DNA from 3 places in the Kitasatospora sp. NPDC048286 genome. Region 1 is predicted to be linked to each of the others. Evidence: riboswitches for the same ligand, from Rfam matches in the RefSeq annotation. Region 1 holds a riboswitch; each other region holds the start of a gene.
The links. Region 1 has a riboswitch for cobalamin ahead of ACGF13_RS13575 (FecCD family ABC transporter permease). Riboswitches for the same ligand answer to the same signal wherever they lie in the genome.
Positions count from the first base shown of each region.

Region 2: another riboswitch for cobalamin. It lies ahead of ACGF13_RS20460 (CoA-acylating methylmalonate-semialdehyde dehydrogenase); the one in region 1 lies ahead of ACGF13_RS13575 (FecCD family ABC transporter permease).
Region 3: another riboswitch for cobalamin. It lies ahead of ACGF13_RS24085 (cobalamin biosynthesis protein); the one in region 1 lies ahead of ACGF13_RS13575 (FecCD family ABC transporter permease).

Region 1 is NZ_JBICZE010000005.1:223,046-227,315, reverse strand. Features, by position in the region: gene ACGF13_RS13585 (ABC transporter substrate-binding protein) at 1-795, opposite strand, end outside; gene ACGF13_RS13580 (ABC transporter ATP-binding protein) at 823-1,632, opposite strand; gene ACGF13_RS13575 (FecCD family ABC transporter permease) at 1,638-2,717, opposite strand; cobalamin riboswitch at 2,808-2,957, opposite strand; gene sodN (superoxide dismutase, Ni) at 3,046-3,441, opposite strand; gene sodX (nickel-type superoxide dismutase maturation protease) at 3,710-4,072, shown strand; gene ACGF13_RS13560 (CGNR zinc finger domain-containing protein) at 4,149-4,270, opposite strand, start outside.
Region 2 is NZ_JBICZE010000008.1:71,201-75,470, forward strand. Features, by position in the region: gene ACGF13_RS20450 (peptidase) at 1-647, opposite strand, end outside; gene ACGF13_RS20455 (hypothetical protein) at 652-1,152, opposite strand; cobalamin riboswitch at 1,503-1,694, shown strand; gene ACGF13_RS20460 (CoA-acylating methylmalonate-semialdehyde dehydrogenase) at 1,906-3,405, shown strand; gene ACGF13_RS20465 (acyl-CoA dehydrogenase family protein) at 3,414-4,270, shown strand, end outside.
Region 3 is NZ_JBICZE010000010.1:76,229-80,498, forward strand. Features, by position in the region: gene ACGF13_RS24080 (alpha/beta hydrolase family protein) at 208-1,314, opposite strand; cobalamin riboswitch at 1,674-1,807, shown strand; gene ACGF13_RS24085 (cobalamin biosynthesis protein) at 1,942-2,967, shown strand; gene ACGF13_RS24090 (cobyric acid synthase) at 2,964-4,270, shown strand, end outside.

The DNA of each region.
Region 1 (4,270 bases):
GATCACCTCGGGGTCGCGCTCCACCACGCTCTCCCAGCCGGCCGTGAGCCAGGTGTCGGTGAGGTCGCCCATGACGTTGGTCCCGCCGGCCTTGGCGATGATCTCGTTGGCGGCGGCGAACTTCCCGGCGGTGTACGGCTTGTCCTGCCCGCTGTCGTACAGGAAGACGGACGGGCGGCGCTCGGGCTGCGGGACGGCGGCGATCCGCGCCTTGAAGTCGGCGATCAGCTTGTCGGCGCGGTCCTTGACGTCGAAGACCTCGCCGAGGTTGGCCAGGTCGGTGTAGAGCGCCTCCAGCGGGTCCATCACGCCGCGCTCGGTGCCCTTGCCGCTGCGGCAGGACTCGCTGAGCACGTACGAGTCGATGCCGAGCGCCTTGAGGGTCTGCGGGGTGACGCCGCGGCCCTCGTCGAAGCCGTAGTGCCAGCCGGCGAAGACCAGGTCGGCCTTGGCGTCCAGGGCGATCTCCTTGGTGATGATCTGCTTGGAGAGCCACTTCGCCTGCTGGTAGCCGTCCTTCCAGGCGACCTGGTCGATCTTCCCCTTGTCGTCGGGCATCACGTAGCCGGCCATCCGGTCGGCGAGGCCCAGGGAGAGCATCAGTTCGGTGATGCCGACGTCGTTGGTCACCACCCGGGCGGGCTTCCGGTCGAAGGTGAGCTTCTCGCCGCAGTTGTCCACCGTCACCGGGTAGTGGGCGGAGGCGGTGGCGGTCTCCTTGGGGGCGATCTCGGCCCCGCAGGCGGTGAGTCCGAGGGTGAGCAGGGCGGTGGCGGCAACGGCCTTGGTGCGCACGGTGGTTCCTCTGGGCAGGGGGGCGGATCAGGCGGGGCGGTCGAGACGGTCGAACAGCAGCTGGAGGGCGCCGCTCTCCGGGTGCCGCACCGGGGTGGCCCGGACGCCGAACACCTCGGCCAGCAGGGCGGGTCGGAGCACCTCCTCGGGCGTGCCGGAGGCGACGATCCGGCCGGCCCGCAGCACGTACAGCAGGTCGCAGTGACCCGCGGCCAGGTTGAGGTCGTGCAGCGCGGTGAGCACCGTCGGGCCGGCCTCGCGGGCGAGCGCCAGCACCTCCAACTGGTGGGCGATGTCGAGGTGGTTGGTGGGTTCGTCCAGCACCAGCAGGCGCGGCTCCTGGACCAGGGCGCGGGCGAACAGCACCCGCTGCTTCTCGCCCCCGGACAGGCTCAGGAAGCCGCGCTCGGCCAGGTGTCCGGCCCGGACCTTGCGCAGCGCCTCGGCGCAGCGCTCGGCGTCCCCGTCGGTGGGGGCGCCGAAGCCGCGGCGGTGCGGCAGCCGGCCCATCGCGACCACCTCGGCGACGGTGAAGTCGAACTCGGCGGAGTGCTCCTGGGTCAGCGCGGCCACCCGGCGGGCCGCCTCGCGGGCGGTGAGGGCGTGCAGGTCGTCGCCGGCCAGCCGGACCGCGCCGCCGGCCGGCTTCAGCACCCGGTAGACGCAGCGCAGCAGCGTCGACTTGCCGCTGCCGTTCGGGCCGATGAGCCCGACCACCTGTCCGGCGGCGGCCGCCAGGCTCACCTCGTGGACCAGCCGGGTGCCGGCCAGCTCCACCGAGGCGGCGTCGACGGCGAGGTCCTGGGCGTGCGCGGCCACGGCGGCCGCCTCGGTCACGTCGGTCACCGGGTGCCTCCGAAGGACTGGCCGCGGCGCCGCATCATCAGCAGGAAGGCGGGCACGCCGAGCACCGCGGTGAACACCCCGACGGGCAGTTCGGCGGGCGCCAGCAGGGTGCGCGAGGCGATGTCCACCCAGACCAGCAGCAGGGCCCCGGCGAGCGGGGCGATCACCAGCACCCGGCGGTGCCCGGCGCCGACCAGCATCCGGGCCAGGTGCGGCATCAGCAGCCCGACGAAGCCGATCGCCCCGCTGACCGCGACCACGGTGCCGGTGACGGCGGCGGTCACCACGAACAGCTCGCGGCGCAGCCGGTCCGGGTCCACGCCGAGCGAGGCGGAGGTCTCGTCGCCCATCGCGAGCGCGTCCAGTCGTCCGGCGGCGCAGGCCAGGTAGGCGAGGCCGGCCAGGACGGTGACGGCGGCGATCGGCACCGAGCCCCAGGTGGCGCCGCCGAGGCTGCCGAGCAGCCACATCATGGCGTCCCGGGCGGCCTCGCCGCGGTCGGCGGCGAAGACCATCAGGGTGGTGGCGGCGGAGAACCCGTAGGACAGGGCGGTGCCGGTGAGCACCAGGCGCAGCGGGGTGAGCCCGAACGCGGTGCGGGCGGCGAGGTAGACCAGCGTCATGGCGGCCAGGGCGGAGCCGAAGGCGGAGGCGGAGATCGCCCACACGCCGAGCGAGGCGAAGGCGCCGAACAGCAGGACGGCGTTGGCGCCGACGGCCGCGCCGGAGGAGATGCCGAGGACGAAGGGGTCGGCCAGCGCGTTGCGCACCAGGGCCTGGACGGCGACGCCGCAGGCGGCCAGTCCGGCGCCGACCACGGCGGCCAGCACGGTGCGCGGCAGCCGGATCTCCCAGACGATCGCGTACGCGGCCGCCTCGTCCGCCTCCAGCCGACCGTCCGTCAGCCCGGCGCCCAGCAGCCGCAGCACCCGGGGCAGGCCGAGCCCGGAGGAGCCGAGGGCGACCCCGCAGACCAGCGAGAGCAGGAGGGCGGCGCCGAGGCCGGCGGCGAGCGGGACGACGGGTATGCGACGAGTGGGCGGGCCGACTGCCCGGTCTGCGGGTGCGCGGTTCACGGGTGCGCCTTGCCTCGGGCCGGGGTGCGCCGGGGCGGGCGCGGGCCGGGGCGTGCCGGGGCGCCGTTCCCCTCGCAGTCCACGGCGAGTTGTCGGGAGTTCGGCGGCCGAGGGCGATCGGGCTGGCGCGGCCGTACGGGCTGGTACGGGCCGTGCTCACCGTTGCGGGTCAGCGCCGGATTCACACCGGACTTCCCCCTCGGACGCCCTGGCAGCATAACAGCCACTCAGGGCAGGCAACCCTTACCGGCCGGGGATCGGGCGTGAACGCACGACCGCCCCCGTCCGGTGGTCCGGACGGGGGCGGTCGGGTGGCGACGCGTCAGGCTCAGGCCTGCTTGGTCTCCCAGAAGATCTTGTCGACCTCGGCGATCAGGTCCAGCAGGGCCTGGCCGGTGGCCGGGTCGGTGGACGCCTTGGCGGCCGAGGCGGCCTTCAGGGTGTCGTTGATCAGCTGGTGCAGCTGCGGGTACTTCTCGAAGTGCGGGGCCTTGAAGTAGTCGCTCCACAGCACCGAGATGTGGTGCTTGACGGCCTCGGCGCGCTGCTCCTTGATGATGATGGCGCGGGCGCGGAAGTGCGGGTCCTCGTTGGCCTGGTACTTCTCCTGGGTGGCCTTGACGGACTCGGCCTCGAGCTTGGCCTGCGCGGGGTCGTACACGCCGCAGGGCAGGTCGCAGTGGGCGTGGGCGGTGGCGCGCGGTGCAAACAGACGAGAGAACATGGGAGTCCTTCCTTAGATCGTCTTCCCGCGCCCGAGATTACCCTTCCGCCCTCCCGGTTTCGCGATCGGGCGGCGGGCCTAGGGCGAAAGACGGACCCGGAACCGGGGTATTCCGGACATCGGAGCGCTGACGGCCCGTACGGCAGACTGGGGGACGGGCGGAGCGGGAGGAGGAGTCGTGGCGCGGAGCACGCGACCGGAGGACGTCGGAGCCGGGGACCGGGGCGGAGTGCTGCCGTTCGGGCTGGTCGACGTGGCGGGGCCGTCGATGGTCCCGACCCTGCGCGAGGGCGACCGGCTGCTGGTCCGGTACGGCGCGCCGATCCGGCCGGGCGCGGTGGTGGTCTTCCGGCACCCGTTCCAGCAGGACCTGCTGGTGGTGAAGCGGGCCGCCGAGCGCCGGCCCAAGGGCTGGTGGCTGCTGTCCGACAACCGCCCGGTGGACAGCGACAGCCGCAGCTACGGCGCCGTCCCGGACGAGCTGGTGCTCGGCCGGGTGCTGCTGCGGCTGAGCCCGAGCCCGGCCTGGCTGGCGCCGGGGCGCCGGCTGGAGCGGCTGCTGCTCACCCCGCGGCTGGCCCGGGTGCCGGGCCTGGCCCGCCGGCTCGGCGCCTGGGTGGAGGAGGTCTGAGGCCCCGGGGCCCCGAACTCCCGGGGCCCCGAACTCCCCAGGCCCTGAGTTCGCGAGGGCCTGAGTTCGCGAGGGCCTAGGCCCGGGCCGCGGCCTCCGCCTCCTGGCGCTTGCGGGCCCGGTAGGCGGCCACGTTGGCGCGGGTCGCGCAGCGGTCCGAGCAGTAGCGGCGGGAGCGGTTGGTCGAGGTGTCCAGGT
Region 2 (4,270 bases), on a different contig from region 1:
ATCCGGGCGCGAACCTCCCCCCGCCCGTCGCGGGCTCGGGCCGGATGGAGCCGCTCGATCTCGAAGTCCGAGGGTGGCTCACCACCGGGACCGACGTCGATGTACATGCGGACGCCCACCCGGCCCTGGAACGTCACATTGTGCGAGCGGTCCGTGGGGGTGTCCGTCTGTGCCCAGATGACGCCGTATCGCTCCCCGGCGGCGGCGTCCCCGGGCACCCGGATGGTGGCGCGTACTCGCACCGTTTCGGAGGCCGCCAGCTCAAGGTCCGCCGTGTCGAGTGACGTCCAGCCGGTCAGCTCGTTGGGGGTGCGCTCCGGCGCGAAGGTGAACTCACCCTTCGCGATGGTGGCCGCCGCGGCGTAGACGTTGACGTGCATCGGCGTGGACGACTCGTTGGTGACCTCCACCCGCCGCTCGATGGTCGAGCCGGGCGCGACGTGGTCGACGATGTAGGCGTGCGCCCTGGGATCCGCACGGCGGCTTTCCGGAGCGTCGAGCAGCTTGATACCGATGGTCTTCCCCGCGGCCGGGTCCCGGGGGGAGGACAACCCGGGTGCCGCATGCCCCGCTGCCGGCATCACCCCGGCCGCCTGTACGAGGGCCAGCGCCAGCAGCAGAACCCCGCACCGGCGCGCGCCCTTCATTCCATCAGGCAACGGACTGGGTCAGCGTTCCGGTGTAGATCCCGCCGACGGCGCTGGGGGGCACGTTGACGGAGATTGTCGGGTTCCAGGACGCGGTGTTGTCTCCGACACCGGCGCTCCCGGTGAGCACCGTCTGCGCGCTGTTGCTCAGCGTCACGTTCGTTGGAGTGGCGGTGATGGTACCGGTCGTCGTCACCGTCCCGACCGTGTAGGTGGCGTCGGTGGCGGCGATCGTCGTCACACCGTTTGTGAAGTCCGTCTCCGCTGCGGTCACCGTCCAGGAGGCCGAGGCGAGGGCGCGATCGTCGGTGACGGTACAGGGCCCGATCGGCGCGCTGATGACGGTGCCGGGCGCTCCCGAGCCGAGGTTGGCACTGGCCGGTACCGTCAGCGTCAACGCGCCGGACGTGACGGCGAACGTGACTGTGGTGCTGGGGTCGGCCGCCGCGACGGCGAGGCCCGGCTGGACCGCGACGAGAGTCACGGCTGCGGCCGCGATGGACATGATTCGTGCAAGCACAATTGCTCCCGAAGTAGCTGCCCGCCAACGGACACTGGCAGACGTGGCGTCAGGGAATCGGGCGCGGCCCTGTTCACGCAAGCCGACGCGCGCCACACTCCGCCACACGAATGACCCCGTTTCAGCCGGATCGAAGCCCAGCCCGCGACACGCGGGGTGCGGTGCGGGCCGTTCCGTACGGTCTCCTTCGACGGCCGCGGCTCGGCACGCCGGGACCGCCGCGCCCTCACCCCCCACCAAAGCCCGGAGCGCACGGCCGGCCGGGCCCGCTCGGTGGCACAGGTCAGCGGGCCTCAGGGCGGGCACAACGCGCAGACGGCGCCCTCTGGACTTACTAGGACGTCCAACTATATGGCCGACGGCAGGTCCGCGGTGTCAGGGAAGCCGGTGTGAGTCCGGCACGGTCCCGCCACTGTGACCGGGGAGTTCGTCCTCGTGAGGGACGGCCACTGGCAGCCAGCCGGGAAGGCCTGAGGGCGTGCGGTGATCCGGGAGTCAGGATACCGGCCGCGGGTGATCCGTGTTTTCCACGAGGATGGAGACGACACGCATGACTCCGGGCTGCTCCCGTTCCACTGCTCCTGGCTGTCCTGTGCCGACGACTGCCGGGGCCCAACCGCTCTGACGGATCGTCATGCCACCGCCACCGTGACGTCGCGCGGCCGCACCACCGTGCGCCCGCCCGTCGGCGGCGGCCTCCATTCCTCCTCTCCCCGACCCTGTCGAGAGTAGGAACCGATGGTCCGTGAACTGACCCACTTCGTCGGCGGCAAGCGCGTCGCCGGGACGTCCGGCCGCTTCGGCGACGTGTACGACCCCAACACCGGCCGGGTGCAGGCCCGGGTGCCGCTGGCCGACCGCGCCGAGGTCGAGGCGGTGATCGCCGACGCCGCGCAGGCCCAGCCCGCGTGGGCGGCCTGGAACCCGCAGCGGCGGGCGCGGGTGCTGCTGCGCTTCCTGCAACTGGTCGAGCAGGAGAAGGAGGAACTGGCCCGGCTGCTGTCCGCCGAGCACGGCAAGACCGTGGCCGACGCCCACGGCGACATCCAACGCGGCCTGGAGGTCGTGGAGTTCGCCGCCGGGATCCCGCACCTGCTGAAGGGCGAGTTCAGCGACAACGCCGGCACCGGCATCGACGTCTACTCGATGCGCCAGCCGCTCGGCGTCGTCGCCGGCATCACGCCGTTCAACTTCCCCGCGATGATCCCGCTCTGGAAGGCCGCACCCGCGCTGGCCTGCGGCAACGCCTTCGTCCTCAAGCCCTCCGAGCGCGACCCCTCGGTGCCGCTGCGACTGGCCGAGCTGTTCCTGGAGGCCGGGCTGCCGCCGGGCGTGCTCAACGTGGTCAACGGCGGCAAGGAGGCCGTGGACACCCTGCTGGGGGACCCGCGGGTCGAGGCGCTCGGTTTCGTCGGCTCCACGCCGATCGCCCAGTACGTGTACGCGACCGCCGCTGCGCACGGGAAGCGGGCGCAGTGCTTCGGCGGCGCCAAGAACCACATGATCGTGATGCCGGACGCCGACCTCGACCAGGCCGCCGACGCGCTGGTCGGCGCCGGCTACGGCTCGGCCGGGGAACGCTGCATGGCGATCTCGGTCGCCGTACCGGTGGGCGAGGAGACCGCGGACGCCCTGGTGGCGAAGCTGGTCGAGCGGATCGCCGGGCTCAAGGTCGGCCGCTCGGACGACCCGGCGGCGGACTTCGGCCCGCTGGTGGGCCGCGACGCGCTGGGCCGCGTCCGCGACCACCTGGACCTCGGCGTCCGGGAGGGCGCCGAACTCGTCGTGGACGGAAGGGACTTCCGCCTCCCCGGCCACGAGGACGGCTACTTCCTCGGCGCCTCCCTGTTCGACCGGGTCACCCCGGACATGCGGATCTACCAGGAGGAGATCTTCGGCCCGGTGCTCACCGTCGTCCGCGCCGCCGACTACGAGGAGGCGCTGCGGCTGCCCAGCGAGCACCAGTACGGCAACGGCGTGGCCATCTACACCCGGGACGGCGACACCGCCCGTGACTTCACCCGCCGGGTGAACACCGGCATGGTCGGCGTCAACGTGCCCATCCCGGTCCCGATCGCCTACCACACCTTCGGCGGCTGGAAGCGCTCCGCCTTCGGCGACCTCAACCAGCACGGGCCGGACTCGATCCGCTTCTACACCCGCACCCGCACCGTCACCTCGCGCTGGCCCTCCGGGGTCAAGGAGGGCGCGAGCTTCACCATGCCGACGATGAGCTGAGGCGGGCCGTGCACACGCAACTGACCGACGATCAACTCGCCATCGTCGAGACGACCCGGGCCTTCGCCCGCGAGCACCTCGCACCGAACGCCGTCGAGTGGGACCAGGCCAAGCACTTCCCGGTGGACGTGCTGCGCAAGGCGGCGGAGGTCGGCCTGGCCGGCGTCTACGTCGGCGAGGAGTCCGGCGGATCCGGGCTCACCCGCGCCGACGGCGTGCTCGTCTTCGAGGCGCTGGCGACCGGCTGCCCCTCGATCGCCGCCTACCTGTCCATCCACAACATGGTCGCCTGGATGATCGACCGCTACGGCGACGACGCCCAGCGCGCCCGGTGGCTGGCTGGTCTCTGCACGATGGAGACCCCCGCCAGCTACTGCCTCACCGAGCCGGGCGCCGGCTCGGACGCCGCCGCGCTCACCACCCGGGCCCGCCGGGACGGGGACGCCTGGGTGCTCGACGGCGTCAAGCAGTTCATCTCCGGCGCCGGCGCCTCCGAGGTCTACCTGGTGATGGCCCGCACCGGCGGCCCGGGGGCCGACGGGGTGTCCGCCTTCGTCGTCCGACGGAACGACCCCGGCGTCTCGTTCGGGCCGAACGAGCGGAAGATGGGCTGGAACGCCCAGCCCACCCGGCAGGTGCTCCTCGACGGGGTGCGCCTGCCCGCCGACCGCCTGCTCGGCGCGGAGGGCGAGGGCTTCCGGATCGCCATGAGCGGGCTGAACGGGGGCCGACTCGGCATCGCCGCCTGCTCGCTCGGCGGCGCGCAGGACGCCCTGGAGCGCGCCACCGGCTACCTGGCGGACCGCGAGGCGTTCGGCGCCCGGCTCCTGCACTCCCAGGCCCTGCAGTTCCGACTCGCCGACAT
Region 3 (4,270 bases), on a different contig from region 1:
GCGGGGGGATCGTGCTGCACGAGAAGTCGGACAGGCCGACTTCTCGTGCGCGCTCGACGTAATGGCAGGAACGTTCATTCGTGGACGGGGGGAAGCTGAGCGGAAAAACCGACGGGACCCGGCCGAACGCGCCCGCACGGAGAGGGGGGCTCACGCGGAACGGCTCGTACAGCAGCACTCGCACGGAAAGGCTCGCGCGGAAGGCGGCTAGAGCAACGGAGTGAGCCACCGGCGGAGCAGTTCGGTGTAGCGCTCGGGGGCGCTGTTCCAGAGGGTCGCGTGGTCGGCGCCGGGGAAGGCCTGGAGGCTGACCACGTCGCGGCGGGCGGCGGCCAGCTTCTCGGCGGCGCCGAAGGGGGCTATCCGGTCCTCGGGGCTGTGCAGGAGGAGGGTGGGCACCCGCAGGTCGGCGCCCTCGGCGATGCGGCCGAAGTCGGCGAGGTCGACGCCGGTCCGGCCCTCGGCGGCGAGGACGCCGAGGGCCGCCGCGACGCCCGGGAAGCCGGAGCGGGCGGCGTCCCGGCGGGCGGAGGCCGGGAGGTCGAGTACGGGTGAGTCGAGGACCAGGCCCCGGACGGCGTGCGACCAGGCGGAGCGGGCCGCCGTATGGAGGACCATGGTCGCGCCGAGGGACCAGCCGTAGAGGATCACCGTGCCGGCGCCGCTGTCCAGCGCCAGCCGTATCGCCGCCTCGACGTCGCGCCACTCGGTCTCGCCGAAGTGGCTGAGCCCGTCCGGGGAGGCGGGGGCGCCCCGGTCGCCGCGGTAGGTGACGGCGAGGGCGGGCAGGCCGAGCCGGTCGAGGACGGGGAGCACCGGGAGGGTCTGCCGACGGTCGGCCTCGGGACCGTGCACCAGGATCACCCAGGTGCCGCGTTTGCCGTCGAGCCGCCAGGCGGGAAGGGCGCCGAGCTCACCGTCGACGGCTATGTCGGCGAAGGCGAGGCCAAGCGCCTCGGTGGGGTCGCCGAGGTGGACCCGCGGGGTGAAGCGGACCTCGGTGCCGGGGGTGAGGGTGCCCCGGTCGGCGCGGACCTGCCGGCGGGTGACCTCCTGCTCGTCGCTGTGCAGGATCTCCTCGACGACCGCGTGCCCGCCGTCCGCCCACTCGACCGCCCAGCGGCCGGGGCGCAGGCTCCCGGGACCGCGGGTGAAGGTGATCCGGCCGGGGGCGAGGCCGCGGACCACGACCGGAGCGGACTCCTGAACGGTGGTCACCGGACGGACCATCCGCTCGGAGGCCCGACGGCCGATCACCAGCACGGCGGCCCCGACCGCGGCGGCCGCCACGACGGCTGCGGTTCCCCAACGCATTTCGCTCCCCGCTCTCCTGCCTCACGGCCCGGACGGTGTTCGGGCACCAGTTCACCGGCGCCCTGCCCGCCCGGCCACCGGACTGGGCCGTCCGGGTCACCCGGGCGGCGGCCCGGCCCTGCCGAGGAGCCGGCGGCCCTGGCGCTGCCGAGGTGGCGCCGGAGACGGGTGATGAGGACGGCGGGCCCGGGAAGGCGAAGGCCGAGAACGAGGGCAGCGGCAGGCCCCGTCCTCGGCCCGCCGCGCCGACCGGTCCCACGGGGCGTCAGCGGCGTCCGCGTGTGACCAACCCCTCCGTGACCTCGGTTGACTCCCGGTTCGGGCCCGTGATGGGATCCTGGGGCCAAACGGAGGCATGGAGAGGAAGCCGGTGGAAGTCCGGCGCGGTCCCGCCACTGTCACCGGGGAGCACGCTCGGAACATCGCCACGGCGGGCCGTCGACGGCCGCTGGAAGGCTCCGGGGGTGCGTTCGACCCGGAAGCCAGGAGACTCTCGCCGCCGTCACGTCGATCCAGGGCGCGGACCCTGAGTGAGGACACGCACGCGATGCAGGCTGCCCCGCCCTGCCCGACCCCGAGCTGCCCTCCGCCGTGCGACCGATGACCCGGCCCGCGCCTTCCCCTTCCGTGCGCCCGCTGACCCGCGCCGCCGCGTTCGCGCTCGGCGCCGTCGCGGGTTACGCCGCCGACGCCCGTTTCGCCGACCCCCGCCGGGGCCACCCGGTGGCCGTCTTCGGCAGCGCCGCGACCCGGCTGGAGCGGCGGCTGTGGCGCGACGGCCGAGCCGCCGGGGCCGGGTACACGGCGCTGTGCGTGGGCGCGGTCGCGGCGGGCGCGCTCGCCCTGGACCGTACGGTGGGCCGGCGCCCGCTGGGCCGGGCGGCGCTGGCGGCGGCCGCGACCTGGACGGTGCTCGGCGGCACCTCGCTGACCCGGGAGGCGCGCACCATCGGCCGCTCGCTGGCGGCGGGCGACCTCACGGCCGCCCGGGAACGGCTGCCGCACCTGTGCGGGCGGGATCCGAGCGCGCTGGACGGGCAGCAGATCGCCCGGGCGGTGGTCGAGTCGGTGGCGGAGAACACCGCCGACGCCGTGGTCAACGCGCTGACCTGGGGCGCTCTGGCCGGCACGCCCGGCCTGCTCGCCTTCCGCGCCGTGAACACCCTGGACGCCATGGTGGGCCACCGCTCGCCGCGCTACGCCCGGTTCGGCTGGGCCTCGGCCCGGCTGGACGATTTGGCGGGCTGGCCGGGCGCCCGGCTGACGGCGCTGCTGACGGTGGCCGCCGCGCCCGAGCCGCGAACGGCCTGGCGGGTCTGGCGGCGCGACGGCTCCGCGCACCCGAGCCCGAACGCGGGCCAGGCCGAGTCGGCGTTCGCCGGCGCGGTGGGCGTCCGGTTGGGCGGGACGCTGCGGTACGGCGAGCGCGTGGAGAACCGGCCGGTACTGGGCGCGGAGCTGCGGCCGGTGACGGTGGACGACATCGAGCGGGCCTGCGCGCTCTCCCGGCGGGTGGGCGCGCTGGCGCTGGGTACGACGGTCGCGGGGCACGTCCTGCTGCGGGTGCTGGCGAAACGGCTGCTGACGGAACGGGTGCCCGCGGAACGGGTGCCGGCGAAGCGACTGCTGCCGAGGATGAGGGGACGGGGATGAGCAACGCACTGCTGGTCGCGGGGACGACCTCGGACGCGGGCAAGAGCGTGGTGACGGCCGGGATCTGCCGTTGGCTCGCCCGCCAGGGCGTGCGGGTCGCGCCGTTCAAGGCGCAGAACATGTCGCTGAACTCCTTCGTCACCTCCGACGGCGCCGAGATCGGCCGCGCCCAGGCGATGCAGGCGCAGGCCGCCAGGGTGGAGCCGGAGGCGGCGATGAACCCGGTGCTGCTCAAGCCGGGCGCGGACGGCCGCAGCCAGGTGGTGCTGCTCGGCAGGCCGGTGGCCGAGGTGGGCGCGCTGGACTACCGCGAGCGCAAGCCCGTCCTGCTGGAGCGCTCCCTGGAGTGCCTGGCCGACCTGCGCCGCCGCTACGACGTGGTGGTCTGCGAGGGCGCGGGCTCGCCCGCCGAGATCAACCTGCGCGACCGCGACATCGCCAACATGGGCCTGGCCACGGCCGCCGCCCTGCCGGTGGTGGTGGTCGGGGACATCGACCGGGGCGGGGTCTTCGCGGCGATGTACGGGACGCTGGCGCTGCTGTCGGCGGAGGACCAGCGGCACGTGGCGGGCTGGTTCGTCAACAAGTTCCGCGGCGACGCGCGCCTGCTGGCACCCGGGCTGGACATGCTGCGCGAGCTGACCGGCCGTCCGGTGCTGGGCACGCTGCCGATGCTGCCCGGGCTCTGGCTGGACGCCGAGGACTCGCTGGACCTGTCCACGGTGGTGGACCGGGCGGACGGGCCCGGGCCGCTCGGCGCGGACGTGCTGCGGGTGGCCGTGGTGCGCTTCCCCCGGCTGTCCAACTTCACCGACGTGGACGCGCTCGCGCAGGAGCCGGGCGTGCTGGTGCGCTGGGCGACCAGGCCGGAGGAGCTGGCCGACGCCGACCTGGTGGTGCTGCCCGGCACCCGGGCCACCGTCGCGGACCTCGCCTGGCTGCGCGAGCGCGGCCTGGAGCCGGCCCTGCGGGCGCGGGCGGCGGCCGGCCTGCCGGTCCTCGGGGTCTGCGGCGGCTACCAGATGCTGGCGCACTCGATCGTGGACGAGGTCGAGTCGAAGGCGGGCGCCGTCGAGGGCCTCGGGCTGCTGCCGACGCACGTGCGGTTCGGCGCCGAGAAGGTGCTGGCCCGCCCGGTCGGCGAGGCGTACGGGCAGCGGGTCGAGGGCTACGAGATCCACCACGGAGTCGTGACGGTCGAGGGCGGGGACGCCTTCCTGGACGGCTGCCGGGTGGGCGCGGTCTGGGGCACGACCTGGCACGGCGCGCTGGAGAACGACGGATTCCGTCGCGAACTCCTGCG